One region of the Flavobacterium sp. KY-23415 genome, then DNA from elsewhere that is predicted to be linked to it. Evidence: riboswitches for the same ligand, from Rfam matches in the RefSeq annotation. Region 1 holds a riboswitch; the other holds the start of a gene.
What was found. Region 1 has a riboswitch for cobalamin ahead of ACZ49Z_RS12285 (TonB-dependent receptor plug domain-containing protein). Riboswitches for the same ligand answer to the same signal wherever they lie in the genome.

Region 1 (7,479 bases):
AAGAAAAATAAGCTTTTAACTTTTTTTCTTCGGCAATACTAGAATTCCCTTCTAAGTATTTATCGATTAATATTTCAATTGACTTTAATTCCATAACTGTGTTTTTCTAACAATTTTTCTCTTATTACTTTTCTTGCTCTTGACAACGCTACTCTAACTGCTGTTTCATTCATATCTAATATTGCGGCAATTTCGCTAAATTCATATTCTTCTACTTCTCGCATTTGAACAATAATTTTTTGTTGTTCGGGTAAATCATTTATTATTTTTTCTACCCAATTCCAACTGTCTTTATCTTCTATTTGCTTATCTACTCCTGCCGCACTATCGCCATAATTACTATGCACTAATTGCAAATTTGATGCCCTTTTTGATTTCAATTGATCCAAACAATAATTTTTCGTTATTGTCATTGCCAATGCCTCTACACTATTATACCTTAAAAGATTATCATTTTTATTCCACAACCGGACCAAAACTTCTTGAGTTGCATCTTCTGCTTCCTCAACACTTGTCAATAATCGCTTTGCAACTCTAAAAATTTTATCTTTAAAAGGAGAAATCATTCTTATAAACTCCTGTTGTTTCATTTTAATTAGTTGGTTTATTATCTAGACGAATGTAAATTAATTTTGTTACATTAAAAAATAAGCCTATTTTTATTTTATATATTCCAACCATTATCTTATTGGCTTTCAAAAACCATCTTAAATAACTGAATACCAACAAACATTGAATATATAAAACAACTAAAAAAAGATCGCTTATAATTATGAAAAAGAAAATTTATGTTTTATCAAGTTTATTCCTGCTAACGCTTTTCGCTATTGGCTGTAGTGATGATTTTGATGATAATCCGCAACGAACCAGTGTAAATGATTTCATTTGGAAAGGATTAAATCAATACTATTATTGGCTTCAAGATTCTCCCGATTTAGCAGACGACAGATTCAATAACAACAATGACTACGAAATATTTTTAAATTCCTATTCTCCACCAGAGGATTTATTTGAACATTTAATAATAGATAGGCAAGTTGACCGATTTAGTGTTATTTATTCCGATTATAATGCCTTGGAACAAGCATTATCTGGAACTCAAAAAAATAATGGTGTGGATTTTGAGCTTCGCTATAAAAATGGAAGCACTACAGAACTCTTCGGCTGGGTTCGTTATATTCTTCCAGGTTCTGATGCTGCCTCGAAAAACATCAATAGAGGTGATTTTTTCTATGCCATAAACAATACCCCGTTAACAGTAAGCAATTATAAATCACTTTTAGCAAATGAAAACTACACATTAAATTTAGCAGATTATGATGGTGGAAACATTACGCCAAACGGTAATTCTGTTTCTTTAACAAAAACCACTTTTACAGAAAACCCTGTTCACTTAAAAAAAACCTTCACAATTGGTAGCAAAAAAATTGGTTATTTAATGTATAACGGATTTTATTCTCAATATGAATCTGAATTGAACGATGCTTTCATTTATTTTGCATCTGAAGGCATTACACATTTAATTTTAGATTTACGTTATAATTCTGGTGGTTCTGTAGCTACTGCAACTCGTCTTGCAAGCATGATTACAGGACAATTTAACAATCAAATTTTTGGAAAGCAAAAATGGAATTACAAAATAGAATCTATCTACGGTAGCAATTCCGAAGATTTATTAAACCGATTCACAACAACTTTAGGAAATGGAGCTAATATTCAAAGCCTTAACCTAAGCAAACTCTATGTATTAACCTCTAAAAAAACGGCTTCTGCAAGTGAATTGGTCATTAATGGGCTGACTCCTTATATAAACGTCACCCAAATTGGTGATGCTACAACAGGAAAAAATGTTGGTTCTATTACGCTTTATGATTCACCTAATTTTAGAAAACAAAACGTGAACCCAAATCATAATTATGCCATGCAACCCATTGTATTAAAAATCGCTAATAAAAATAATTTTAGCGACTACACTAACGGGTTACAACCAAATATCCCACAATTAGAAGACTTAAACAATCTTGGTGTTTTAGGTGAAACCAGCGACCCATTACTTAATACAGCCTTAAATTATGTTGATTCTAATGGCCGTTTTTCCGCTAAACAACCAGGACAAAATTTCAGGCATTTTGAAGATGTAAAATCAATAAACCCTTTTGGTAGTGAAATGTATTTGGAGAATATTCCCAAATAGTCTCTAAACATTTATAAACTGAAAACGCTCCAAAAAGGAGCGTTTTCTTTGTTCATTTATTTGTTGTTTAAAGCGAATGCTTAATATTTGTTTGTAATGTTTATTGCCTTTATTAAAATTGAAGATTCATACCAATTTTAAAGTTTCTTCCTCTTGTTGAATAACCCAATTTTTCAACAAAATCAGTATCGAATAAATTGGCAACACTAACAAAAAATGAAGTTCTAGCATTCAATTTGTAAGAAAGGTTTGAATTAATTGTTTGGAATGAACTTAAATCAACACTATCTGTTCCTCCAATAACAGGATTATAAAACAAATCTATCCTTTGATTTGTATATTGATATTGTGCTGACCAATTCAATGCATTAGTTATAGCCACATCTACACCTGCATTGATTTTATGCTTTGGTATTAACTGTAATAATTTATTATCATTTTCAACTTCTGTAAATGTATAATTTGCAGTTACTTTAATTTTCTCAATTGGAGAATAAGTGATGTTGGTTTCAATACCTTTTGCATTAATATTATCCTCTACATTTTGATATTGACCCCAAGGAGCTGCAGATAAAGAAATAAAATTCATTTTATTTTTTTCAACTCTATAAAAACCCACTGCGTTAATAACTATTTTATTATTCAAGAAACTTTTTTCAAAACCAAATTCTGCTGTTGCGTTTTCTTCTGGCTTTAATTCTAAATTTCCATAAACAGAATAAAGTTGGTATAATGTTGGGGTAATATATGCCGTACTAAATGATGACAAAACTCTAAGCTTAAACTTTTCTAAATAGAATGAAGGATTCACATTATAAACCAAATTATTACCATACTCACTATGAATATTTAAACGTGCACCTGCATTTACGTTTAATCCAAAATCGCTATTATATACCGCAGTAACATATGGATCTACAACACTAAACTTTGTTGTTTTATTGCTTACTTCTCCCCACACACCTGTTTGAAACATATCCATAAATTGAGACTGAATACCTGTAATCAAATGAAAACCTTTGAATAAATCAAGTTTATTCACTAAATCTGCATTAAGAGTTCTTGATTTATAATATGTTTCATCTATTGTCATTGCCCATGAATTATAGGAATCATAATCGCGCTCTAAATTAGCAAAAGCAACATTCAAATAGACTTCGCCTTTATTGTATTTATAATTAGGTCTAAAACCAACTCTTACTTGTTCTGCTCTATATTGATTAACATCAGAATCTTGAAAAGCACCTAGGTCGTTATCTGAAATAAACTTATCATAGTTTACAAAAGCATCTAAATTTAATTTTTCAGAATACTTATATCCTAATTGTTGATTTAAATTAATTCTTGAAAAATGATCTCGTTCAAAATTCTCACCCTTAGCTTCACTAATACCATCTACTTCTGTACTATTTAATGTAGTATTAAAATTAAACTTCCCAATATTACCATTAACACCAAAACCTTGATTAAACTCTTGACCGTTTAAATTAGTTTTTTCAGTTGTATTTTGTGTACCCACATTAAAATAGGCATTTCCTGACAACTTATCTTTTTTAGATTTCTTAGTCGTAATACTAATTACACCAGTAGCTGCTCCAGAACCATACAACACACTTGAAGAACCTTTTAGAATTTCCACTTTTTCAATTTGCTCAACAGGTAACAAACGTAAATCATAAGTAGAAGCAATACTTGTTGCATCATTTACAGGATTACCATCAATAATAATCAATACCTGACGACTTCTTCCTCCTCTAATGTAATATTCTAAATTTTTTCCATAACCACTATTACTTCCGTTAACCTCTAAACCCGCTACTTGATTTAATACTTGAGCAATCGTTTGACCTTTTCTAGCTTCAAGATCCTTGGCAGAAATTACATCAATAATTTTTCCTGATTTCTCTTTCTTTTGTTCGAATTTAGTATCAGAAACAACAACTTCATTCAATTGATTTACTTTTAAGGTATCAATTTCTTGTGCATAAGAAATACTCGTTAAGAATGCTGCACACGCACTCCATTTAATAAACTTAATGTTCATTTTAGTTAATAATAGTTTTAATAAATTGGGAGAAAAGCATAGAATTTACCCATACTCAAACTTTTTTTCCCGAAAGTTTGTTACTCAATGAAACTGGCAGGTCTCCTGGCTTGCGTCTTGTTATTCACCTTCCCATTTTAAAAGCAGAAATTAGAAGGTAGAAATTAGAAAAATCTAAATTCTGAATTCTTAAAATCTGAATTCATAACAGTGGTATGTAGATAATAACAAGCTAATTAGCTTACAGTTGCGGGTACAGCTTAGGTATTGCACCTAATTCCCTTTTAATGCGGTTTGGATTGATTCCAAAACAGCAACCAAAATTCGAGTGCAAATGTAGGTGTTTTTTAAATAATTCCTAAACAAAAATTAAAACGAGTAGAAGTTTAACAGTAAAATAATCGAAAAAGACGTATCTATTTTCTTTTTCTCGTTTTACGTACCAAAATAACAATACCAATAATCACGTGAAAAGCAATTACGGTATAGAGAGCATACATAAATTCTGTAGAGTTGGTATTCATAGTTTAAAGTGTTATTTTAATAATTTGTCCAAAGGTAACTTTATTTTGAAAAGCGTCTTTTAAAGCTAAGTCTTGTTGGTAGCATAAAAAGCTTCTTATAACACCCGCATGGGTTACAATAATAGCTTTTTCATGTTGTTGCTTTTTTAAGTCATCAATAAAAGAAAGGACTCTTTCATACAATACCTCAAAAGATTCTCCATTGGGAACTTTGACCGAAACAAAATCTTCCATCCATGGATTGAGTTCTTCATTTGGAATGTCGTTCCAAGGTTTTAATTCCCAATTTCCGAAATGCATTTCCATTAAACGTTTATCTATTGCGATTACATCATTTGTTAGATATTCCGCTAATTGCAAACATCTTTGCAAAGGACTAGAATAGAAAACCATTTTTTCATTTCCTAGCTTTTTTTTTATACTTTGAAATTGTTCTTCAAAAGGTGTTAAAAGTGCCACATCGGCTTGACCGTAGCAAATGCCTTTTTCGCTAACAGTTTCTGTATGTCGAATTAAATAAACTTCCATAAGGCTAAAATTGAAATATAAAATACTACTTCACACACTTGTTGGGTAGCTCCCAAGCAATCTCCTGTATAACCACCAATCCATCTTTTAAAATAACGAGCTAAATACCATCGAAATACAAAAACAGGTACAAGCACCAAAGTAATTTTATAATTATAGTAAACGAAATACAATAAAGGCACAATTCCGAAAAAAGTAGTACCAAGAATTTCTTTCCAAGAATAACTTTTAGCAATGGGTTTACTTTTACTCAATTCGTCTTCACGAACATAATTGTGCGTAAAAATAATCGTTGCTGCTGCCCAACGACTTATAGCATGTGCGGTTATAAAAATCAAAATGATTGCAACAGGATTGGATTGCGTTGCCATAACCTCAACCAAAATCGTAAATTTCAGCACTAATAAAAGTAAGATTCCAATGGCACCATAAGCACCAATAGCACTATCTTTCATTATTTTTAAGATCTTTTCTTTGGTCCAGCCACCACCAAAACCATCACAAACATCGGCAAATCCATCTTCGTGAAAAGCTCCTGTGGTTAAAATACTCGCTATCATACTTAACAAAACAGCAATAGTTACAGGCAAAATTTGAGAAACAGCTATAAAAACTAGTCCAGAAATTAATCCCACTATCCAGCCTATTAAAGGAAAATAACGTGTGGCTTTGTTTAAATAATCAGGATCATGTGTGATATTTTTAGGGCAAGGAATTCTAGTATAGAACATCATTGCCGTAAAGAATATATCGATTTCTTTTTTCATTTTAATAATATCTTTTTTCTTCATAATCAGCTTTCTTAGATTTTCCAGTTCTAGAATCAATTAGTAATGTAACTGATTTTCCACTTCCGTTTTTCATATTCCATTTTCTAATTTGCCAATATGTTATATCTCCTATTTTTTCTAAATCAACTTCCATTTCTGGCAATTCATAACCCTTTTTATTAGCTATCTCAATTGCTCTAAAATAGGAAACTTTTATTTTTTTATCAAAATCAACAATACTATCCATCCTACCACTATCTCCATAATACTCCCATTTACCAACACAAAATCTATTATCCTTTGTTATCAGTCCCTTTTCTTTTAGCTTACCGTTGGGATAAAATAGTTTCCAATTATAAAGTTTAGTCCATTTATCTTCTATAATTTCTACATGTCTTGAACCAGAAATATACTTCCCTCTTACTACAATAAAATTCAAACTATCTTTCCATTGTCTATTTTCATTACTAACAAGTTCTGGATTTTGATTACTTGAAATAGGTCCTTTATAAATTAAATCCCAACGAGTAGTCGTCCTTAACCCTTTACAACTCCATGATAAAACTATAAAAATGCAAAAAAAAAGATACTTCATTTTAATTTTATGTTATTTACTACTCACTCCAGCGCTTTCAAAACTAGCCATTTCATTTAAAAAAATTATTGCCGATTGAATAACTGGAAATGCAACCGCACAACCACTGCCCTCTCCTAGCCGCATGTTTAGATGCAAAACAGGTTTTACTTCTAAATAATTCAATAAAGCTTTATGTGCTTTTTCTTCAGAACAATGACAAAATATGGCATTTGCTTTTATTGCTGGATTCTTCTTGTAAGCTATTAAAAATGCCACGCTCGAAATAAAACCATCTACTAAAATGAGCATATTGTTTTGATAAGCTTGCAACATTCCTCCTGCCATTTGCAAAATTTCAAATCCTCCGAAATAAGCAACAAGTTCTTCAAAATCATTTGAACCTGTGTAATTTTGAATCGCTTTTGAAAGGATTTTTATTTTGTTTTCCAATTTTTCATTAGCAACACCTGTTCCTTTTCCTACACATTCTTCAATAGTAAAAGGAGTTAAAACCGATAGTAAAACCGAAGCTGTTGATGTATTCCCAATCCCCATTTCACCAAAACCAATACAATTAGAACCATTTTGATAAATTTCATTTACAATAGCCGCTCCGTTTGTAAAACACAACTCCATTTCGGTGTGACTCATAGCTGCTGTTTGTAAAAAAGATTGCGTGCCTTTGGCTACTTTTTTGTTAATCAGATTTGTATTCGTTGGAAAATCATAATTCACTCCAGCATCCACAATAGCTAAAGCAATGTTGTTTTGTTTGCAAAATACGTTAATGGCTGCACCACCTTCTAGAAAGTTAGTCACCATTTGTCTAGTTACTTCTTGTG
Region 2 (7,479 bases), 1.7 Mb from region 1:
CATTCTAGATAATTGTTCCATTCTTCTTTGCGCAAAGGAAGTCCTTCTCTTATTGCAGGTTCATCAATTTGGATAATTTTAATTCCTGCATTTTCAAGATCTATTACTTCATCTCGAATTGCTAAAGCTATTTGAGTACAAGTGGTCGCTCTTGGTTGGTCGTTTCTAACAAATGACCATTGAAGAATGGTTACAGGGCCTGTTAGCATTCCTTTTACCCATCTAGGAGTTAAAGATTGTGCAAACTCAGACCATTTGACTGTCATTGGTTTTGGACGAGAAACGTCTCCGTATATAATAGGTGGTTTGACACAGCGACTACCATAGCTTTGCACCCAGCCGTTTTTTGTAAAGGTGAAACCGTCTAATTGTTCTCCAAAATATTCTACCATGTCATTGCGTTCAAATTCACCATGAACCAGAACATCAATCCCTGAATTTTCCTGAAAACGAATTGTTTCTTCTGTTTCTTTTTGAATTAAACTGTCATATTCTAATTGAGAAATTTCTCCTTTTTTGAATTTTGCTCTCCAACTTCTAACTTCAGTTGTTTGTGGAAATGAGCCAATTGTTGTGGTTGGAAATAATGGGAGTTGTAGTGCTTCTGATTGTTTTTTTCTTCTAATTGAAAATACATTTTCCCGTTTTGAATCTTTTTCAGAGATTGATGCAACACGTTTTTTAACAATGTCATTGTGTATTATTGTTGCCGTTTTTCTGTTTTCATTGGCAACTGTGTTTTCAAGATACTCTGGACTATTATTTGTTTGTAATTCCTTTGAGGCTAGTTTTTTTAGGAGGACTACTTCGTCAATCTTTTGTCTTGCAAATGAAAGCCACTGTTTAATTTCTGGTGTAAGTGTTGCTTCGTTTGTTTCATTTTCTAAATCACATGGGGAGTGTAAAAGGGAACAAGAAGGAGCTATAATTAGTCTATCTTCTCCTAATACCTCTATTGCTTTTTGAATAAGAGAAAGTGATTTTTTAAAGTCATTTTTCCAAATATTTCTTCCGTCAACAACTCCTAAAGAAAAAAGAGTGGTTTCTGAAAGGTATTTTGAGTTTAATATATCATCTAATTGCGAAGGACAACGTACTAAGTCTAAATGCAATGCATGTACAGGTAGCGATAATGCCGTTCTTAAATTTTCACCGAAACAATCAAAATAGTTAGCTACTATGATTTTAATGTTTGGAAATTTATGACTAATTTCGTTATAGGTGCGTGATATAGCTGAACGCTCAATGTCAGTTAAATCTAACGCTAAAAACGGTTCGTCAAATTGAATCCATTTAACACCTTCATTTTCTAATTTTTCAAGAATTTCGAAATAAACTGGGAGTAAATTGTTTATTAATTCAATTCTATGAAATCCGGTTTGTTTTTCTTTTCCAAGTAGAAGATAAGAAACAGGACCTATAAGCACGGGTTTTGTAGTTAAGCCTAATGTTTTTGCTTCTTTGAATTCATTTATTATTTTATTAGAAAATAATTTGAATTTTTGATTTCTAGAGAATTCTGGAACAATGTAGTGATAATTGGTATCGAACCATTTCGTCATTTCCATTGCTTTAATATCAATTCCTTCTTTCTGAAAACCTCTTGCCATTGCAAAATAAAGATCTAGTTCAGAATGTGTTTTAGAAAACTCTAGATACTGCTCTGGAATTGCTCCTAAAGTCAATGTTAGATCAAGGACTTGGTCATAAAAAGAGAAATCATTAGAAGGGATTAAATTAATACCGGCTTTAGCTTGTAGCTGCCAGTTTTTGTCTCTAATCGTTCTTCCGGTTTCTCTTAGCTCGTTTTCTGTAATTTTGCCTGACCAATATAATTCGCAGGCTTTCTTTAATTCTCTGTTGTTACCAATTCGCGGGTAACCAAGATTGTTTGTACGCATTTTTTTTGCTTTTAAAATTGAAAAAACCAGTTATAAAAGCTCTTCATGCATTTCTAATGATTTGTTGAAATGAAAATAGGAAGTCTTGATAAATATAATAGAGAAATGCACAACAAAGTATTACAAATATTTGTTGTGTATTATGATTATCAATCCTTGACTATTGCTTCAAATCGCGAAAGCATTGTCAATTCAATAGAAGGCAGGTCTCCTGACTTGTAACATTTTTACCGTCCTTCCCATTTGCAATTGCAAACAGTGGAACCTATTTCAGATAAAAACTTGCGTTTGTTACTTACAGTTGCGCGACAGTTCGTGATTTGCACACGATTCCCTATTAATCTACAGTTAAGTAAAACCTTTATTGGTTGAAGTGAAATAAATTAAGAACTTAATGATTAAGCAAAAGTATTACAAAATATAGTTAAAAAAACATTAGCGCGTCTTTATTTTGTTATTTCTGTAACAGAGCTTTAGTGAAGCAATTCAAATTCTAGTTTAAAAACCTTTCTATTTCTGTATCTTTGAAGTTTGTATAAAAAAGTTTAAATCTTAATAGAGAGGAATGAAAAATAGAATGAAATGGGAAGCATTATTGTCTTTAAAACGTCAAGGAGATACCAAAAAAAGATTGCGAAAAGATCAAAATGATACACGTTTAGGTTTTGAGGTAGATTATGACAGAATTATTTTTTCATCAGCCTTCAGAAGCCTACAAGATAAAACACAAGTTATTCCTCTGTCTAAGACAGATTTTGTACATAATCGGTTGACACATAGTTTGGAAGTTTCGGTTGTTGGACGATCGATTGGTCGCTTAGTAGGGAAGCAAGTTCTTGAAAAACATCCGTATTTAGCAGAACAACACGGTTATCAAATGAATGATTTTGGGACTATAGTTGCAGCTGCTTCGTTAGCACACGACATAGGAAACCCTCCTTTTGGTCACTCTGGAGAAAAGGCAATTGGGGAATACTTTAAAACAGGAAGAGGGCAACAATACAAAGAAAAACTTACCGATAAGGAATGGCAAGATATTATTGATTTTGAGGGAAATGCAAACGGTTTTTCAGTTTTAGCAACTTCTAGAGAAGGCATTGAAGGAGGATTGCGTATTTCATATGCCACTTTGGGGGCTTTTATGAAATATCCTAAGGAAAGTTTGCCAAAGAAACCTACTACTCGAATTTGTGATAAAAAATATGGTTTTTTTCAGCAAGACAAAGCTTTCTTCTTAGATGTAGCCAATGAGTTGGGTTTAATTTCTAATAAATCAGCAAATGATATTGGTTTTGAACGTCACCCATTGGCTTATTTAGTCGAGGCAGCAGATGATATTTGCTATACTATAATTGATTTTGAAGATGGGATTAATCTGGGATTAATTCAAGAAGAATTTGCTTTAGAATATTTAATAAAGTTAGTTAGTAATGGAATCGATACTAAAAAGTACCATCAACTAACAACAAAAGAAGATAGAGTTAGTTATTTAAGAGCATTGGCAATTGGAAGCTTGATTAGTGATGCTGTTAATGTGTTTATGGAAAATGAAGAGGCTATTTTAAATGGAGATTTTCCTTATTCTTTAATGGATAAAAGCCAATACAAAGCGCAAATGAATGATATTATTCAGATTAGTATTGATAATGTGTACCAATGCAAGGACGTGGTTCAGAAAGAAGTTGTAGGGTATAGAATAATAAATACTCTATTAGATAAGTTTTGTACTGCCTATCATAATAAAACAGAAGGGAAAGCATCTAATTATGATACTATAATTTTGAAATTATTACCAGAAAGGTTTCAGTATCAAAAAGAGAGTGTCTATGATCAGTTGTTGCACATATGTCATTTTGTGTCACTTCTTACAGATGGGAAAGCACTAGAAATCTATAACATTATAGAAGGAAACAGAAATTAAGATTCACTGTAATGGAAAAATATTTAATCCGATTATTTCTTTTGTCTTTTTTTTGGTGTAATGCTCAGTACAAAATTACGCAGTATAATACATCAAATGGATTGCCGCATGATTTATGTTATGGGCTTATTCAAGATAGTAAAGGGTATATTTGGATTGGTACAGATGACGGTTTGGTGAAGTTTAATGGTAAAAATTTCAAAACATTTCGAATAAATGATGGTCTTTTTTCAAATTATGTTATTGATATCTGTGAAATAAACGATTCAACCTATGCTGTTGCAAGTTGGGGAGGTGGGATGCAAATTATACAAAATAACAAAATCATTCCCTATAAAAATCATTTGAAATCTAAGATTAATAAAATTGAAAATTTAAAGGATTTTTTGTTTGCAAAAGGTGTGGGGCATAAATATCATTTTTATTCAAAAAAGAACAATGAGTTTAAAGAAACGATAGTTAGTTATTGTTTAGATAAGGAACTTACGCCAACAACGAGCAAAGAACATAAAAATACTGTAAAACCTCAATTTGAAATCATCAATAATGAAGTTTATCTTTTTAATGATGTTCTTTTTTCTAACGAGATATTAAAAGGAGTTTTTAAAGTAATAAGCCCAACAGATGTTAAACCGGTATTTCCATTTCTAAAAGATAAATATATTAATGATATAAAAAAAGTTGCCGAAAATTCCTTTTTAGCAGTTACTAATAATGAAATTATTTTTTTTACAGATAATGAAATATTGAATATTGAAAAACTTCCCTTTGAGAATTGTACTATAAGAAAAGTATTTGTAAAAAAGAATACTATAGCTTTAGTTGTTCAAGAAAATAAAGGAAAAGCGGAAAAAGTAGTTGTCTGGGATTTTAAAAAGAAATCTTTTTTCAATGTTACAAAAAATGAACTTGGAGGAAAACAAGTGAGTGATATTCTTATAGATAAAGATAACAATGTGTGGATTAGTGTTTATGGGTCAGGGGTTTTTGTGCTTTCGTTAGAAAATCGCTTTAAAATGGAGAGTGACTTTTTAAATAATAATATTTATGATGTGATTCATGTTAAATCAAAAATATTTTTTTTAACATCGAGTAAAATAATCGGGCTAGATACCAAAAGTAATGAAAGAGATTCTTTATTGTTCAAGCAATCGCTTTGGAAATTCGATGATTTAACCCAAGATACTGTTCTTGTAAAAACAAAAGAATATTTAGAGGAATCTCTAATTCGGAAAATACTTAAAACTAATATTAAGACATCTAGCTTTGAACATCTAGTATTTAAGGATGCTGATTTTGTTATTAAGCACGGTGATAATAATATTTTAATTAATAAAAATAATAGACAATATAAATTTCATTTTAATGGAGTTATAAGGAAGGTTTTAAAGAAAGAAAATAAATTATATTCCTGCACCAACAAAGGAATGTTTATTTATAATTTAAATACGCTAAAATTAGAGAGAAAAATTACGACTAAACAAGGTGTCTTAAATGACGATATAAGAGATGTTGTTGTGGATCAATCAAAAATATACTTAGCGACAATTAATGGTTTGAGTGTTGTTGAAGGGAATAGAGTTCGGAATTTTAATGAAAATATTGGCTTACTATCGTTAAGTATTAATTGTTTATTATTGGATAGTCATGGAATACTTTGGTTAGGTACACAAAAAGGTTTTTCATTGTTTAAAGATGATCTTTTTTATAGTTTTTATAAAAATGAAACAGGAAACTCCTCCTACATTCAAAAAATTGTAGAAGATGAGTTTCAACAAATTTGGTTAGTTGGGAACAATGGGAGTATGAAAATAGATAACAAGATTTCTTTTTCTCCTGTTTCTAGTCCAATTTTAGATATAGAAAAAATACAGAATAAATTTGTTGTAAATATTATTTCTTATGATAATTATGAAGTTGTTACAGAATATAAGATCAATCAAAATGATTGGGAAGTATTAAAAACAGATGTTTTAGATTTTACAAAATTTCAATATGGAGAATATGATATTATATTTAGAACAAGAAATATAAATAGTAATTGGAATTATTCAAGAAAGTATGTTTTTGGAAATCAAGTGCCTTGGTATAAGCGTTGGTGGAGTTATTCTTTAATGACACTAATAGTTTCAAGTTTGCTCACTTTGTTTTTGTATTTTCGTTTTAAACAAGTAAAAGAACGAAATGAGTTATTGAGGATAACAATTATCAATAATGAAAACTTGCAAAAAGAATTAAGTGAAGTTAGAGAAAATGTAGCTCAAGATTTTCATGATGAACTAGGGAATAAATTAGCAGGAATAACAGTGCTTTCTGGAATGATGATTGAAGATGAGGATTTTAAGGCTTCCGATTGGTTTAGCCAATTATCAAGAATTAACAAAGATGCACAAGATCTTTATTTTGGAATAAAAGATTTTATTTGGAGTATAGATAGTAAAAATGACGATTTGAATGAATTGGTTTATTATCTTAAAGATTTTGGAGAAGAACTTTTTTTATCTAGTAAAATAGAATTTAATATTAAAGTAGAAATTGAAAATAATAAAATTAAGCTACCTTATTATTGGTCTAGGCAATTGCTTTTGTTGTTTAAGGAAGCCATGACGAATACACTAAAATATTCTGAAGCTACTAGTTGTATTTTAGAAATTAAGCTGAAAATAAATAAACTAAAAATTACTTTTTCAGATAATGGAAAAGGCTTTGATATTGATAATTTAAAACGTAAGAACGGATTAATTAACATGGAGAAAAGAGCCTCAAAAATACACGGGAAATTAGAAGTAGATGGAAGTAAAGGAACAAAAATAAAATTTATCGGTTATCTTTTGTAATGTAATAAGGTTTTATTCAGGTATAGAAATTTTACCCTTTTAGGGTGAAAAGTAGTGGTATTAAATTTAGGAATTTTGCTGAAAAATTTAATTCACATCGAAATGAAAAAACACTACTCCTTTTAATCTTAGTTTTCACAAGCTACAATCATGCTCAAAACGTAAATATTCCAGATTCGAATTTTCATACATATTTAATAAATAATGCTGAAATTAACACAAATCAGGATGGGCAAATACAAATCACAGAAGCAATTGCATTTACAGGATATATGAATTGTTCTAATAGAAATATTTATAATTTAACAGGCATAGAAGCTTTTACATCATTAACTGGACTTAATTGTTCGTCTAATTTATTAACTAGTTTGGATTTGAGCCAAAATACAGGGTTAATGGAGTTTAAATGTGGTAATAATCAAATAACAAGTTTAGATATAAGTCAAAACTATGCTTTAAATAAGCTTTATTGTTATAATAATCAATTGTCTAGTTTAGATTTAAGTCAAAACACAGAATTGGTTGAGCTTGATTGTTCGTCTAATTTATTAACTAGTTTGGATTTAAGTCAAAACACAGAATTGATTGAGCTTGATTGTTCTTTTAATTTATTAACTAGTTTGGATTTAAGTCAAAACCATGCTTTAAATAAGCTTTATTGTTATAATAATCAATTAATGAGTTTAAATGTTGCAAATGGGAATAATAATAATATTGCAAATTTAAGTTTTTTTGCTTCAAACAACCCAAATTTAAGTTGTATTCAAGTAGATGATGTTGCTTATAGTACTGCTAACTGGACAAATAAAGACGCAACCGC

Region 2: it holds a riboswitch for cobalamin, as region 1 does, so the genes downstream of both, metE (5-methyltetrahydropteroyltriglutamate--homocysteine S-methyltransferase) here and ACZ49Z_RS12285 (TonB-dependent receptor plug domain-containing protein) in region 1, are expected to answer to the same signal.

Annotation. Positions count from the first base shown of each region.
Region 1 is NZ_AP044001.1:2,822,521-2,829,999, reverse strand. It holds gene ACZ49Z_RS12300 (hypothetical protein) at 1-94, opposite strand, end outside; gene ACZ49Z_RS12295 (RNA polymerase sigma factor) at 75-590, opposite strand; gene ACZ49Z_RS12290 (S41 family peptidase) at 773-2,194, shown strand; gene ACZ49Z_RS12285 (TonB-dependent receptor plug domain-containing protein) at 2,307-4,238, opposite strand; cobalamin riboswitch at 4,317-4,575, opposite strand; gene cobC (alpha-ribazole phosphatase) at 4,766-5,290, opposite strand; gene ACZ49Z_RS12275 (adenosylcobinamide-GDP ribazoletransferase) at 5,275-6,081, opposite strand; gene ACZ49Z_RS12270 (PepSY domain-containing protein) at 6,059-6,655, opposite strand; gene cobT (nicotinate-nucleotide--dimethylbenzimidazole phosphoribosyltransferase) at 6,668-7,479, opposite strand, start outside.
Region 2 is NZ_AP044001.1:1,133,165-1,140,643, reverse strand. It holds gene metE (5-methyltetrahydropteroyltriglutamate--homocysteine S-methyltransferase) at 1-1,901, opposite strand, end outside; gene ACZ49Z_RS05155 (hypothetical protein) at 1,971-2,123, shown strand; cobalamin riboswitch at 2,085-2,279, opposite strand; gene dgt (dGTP triphosphohydrolase) at 2,479-3,822, shown strand; gene ACZ49Z_RS05145 (sensor histidine kinase) at 3,834-6,659, shown strand; gene ACZ49Z_RS05140 (T9SS type A sorting domain-containing protein) at 6,704-7,479, shown strand, end outside.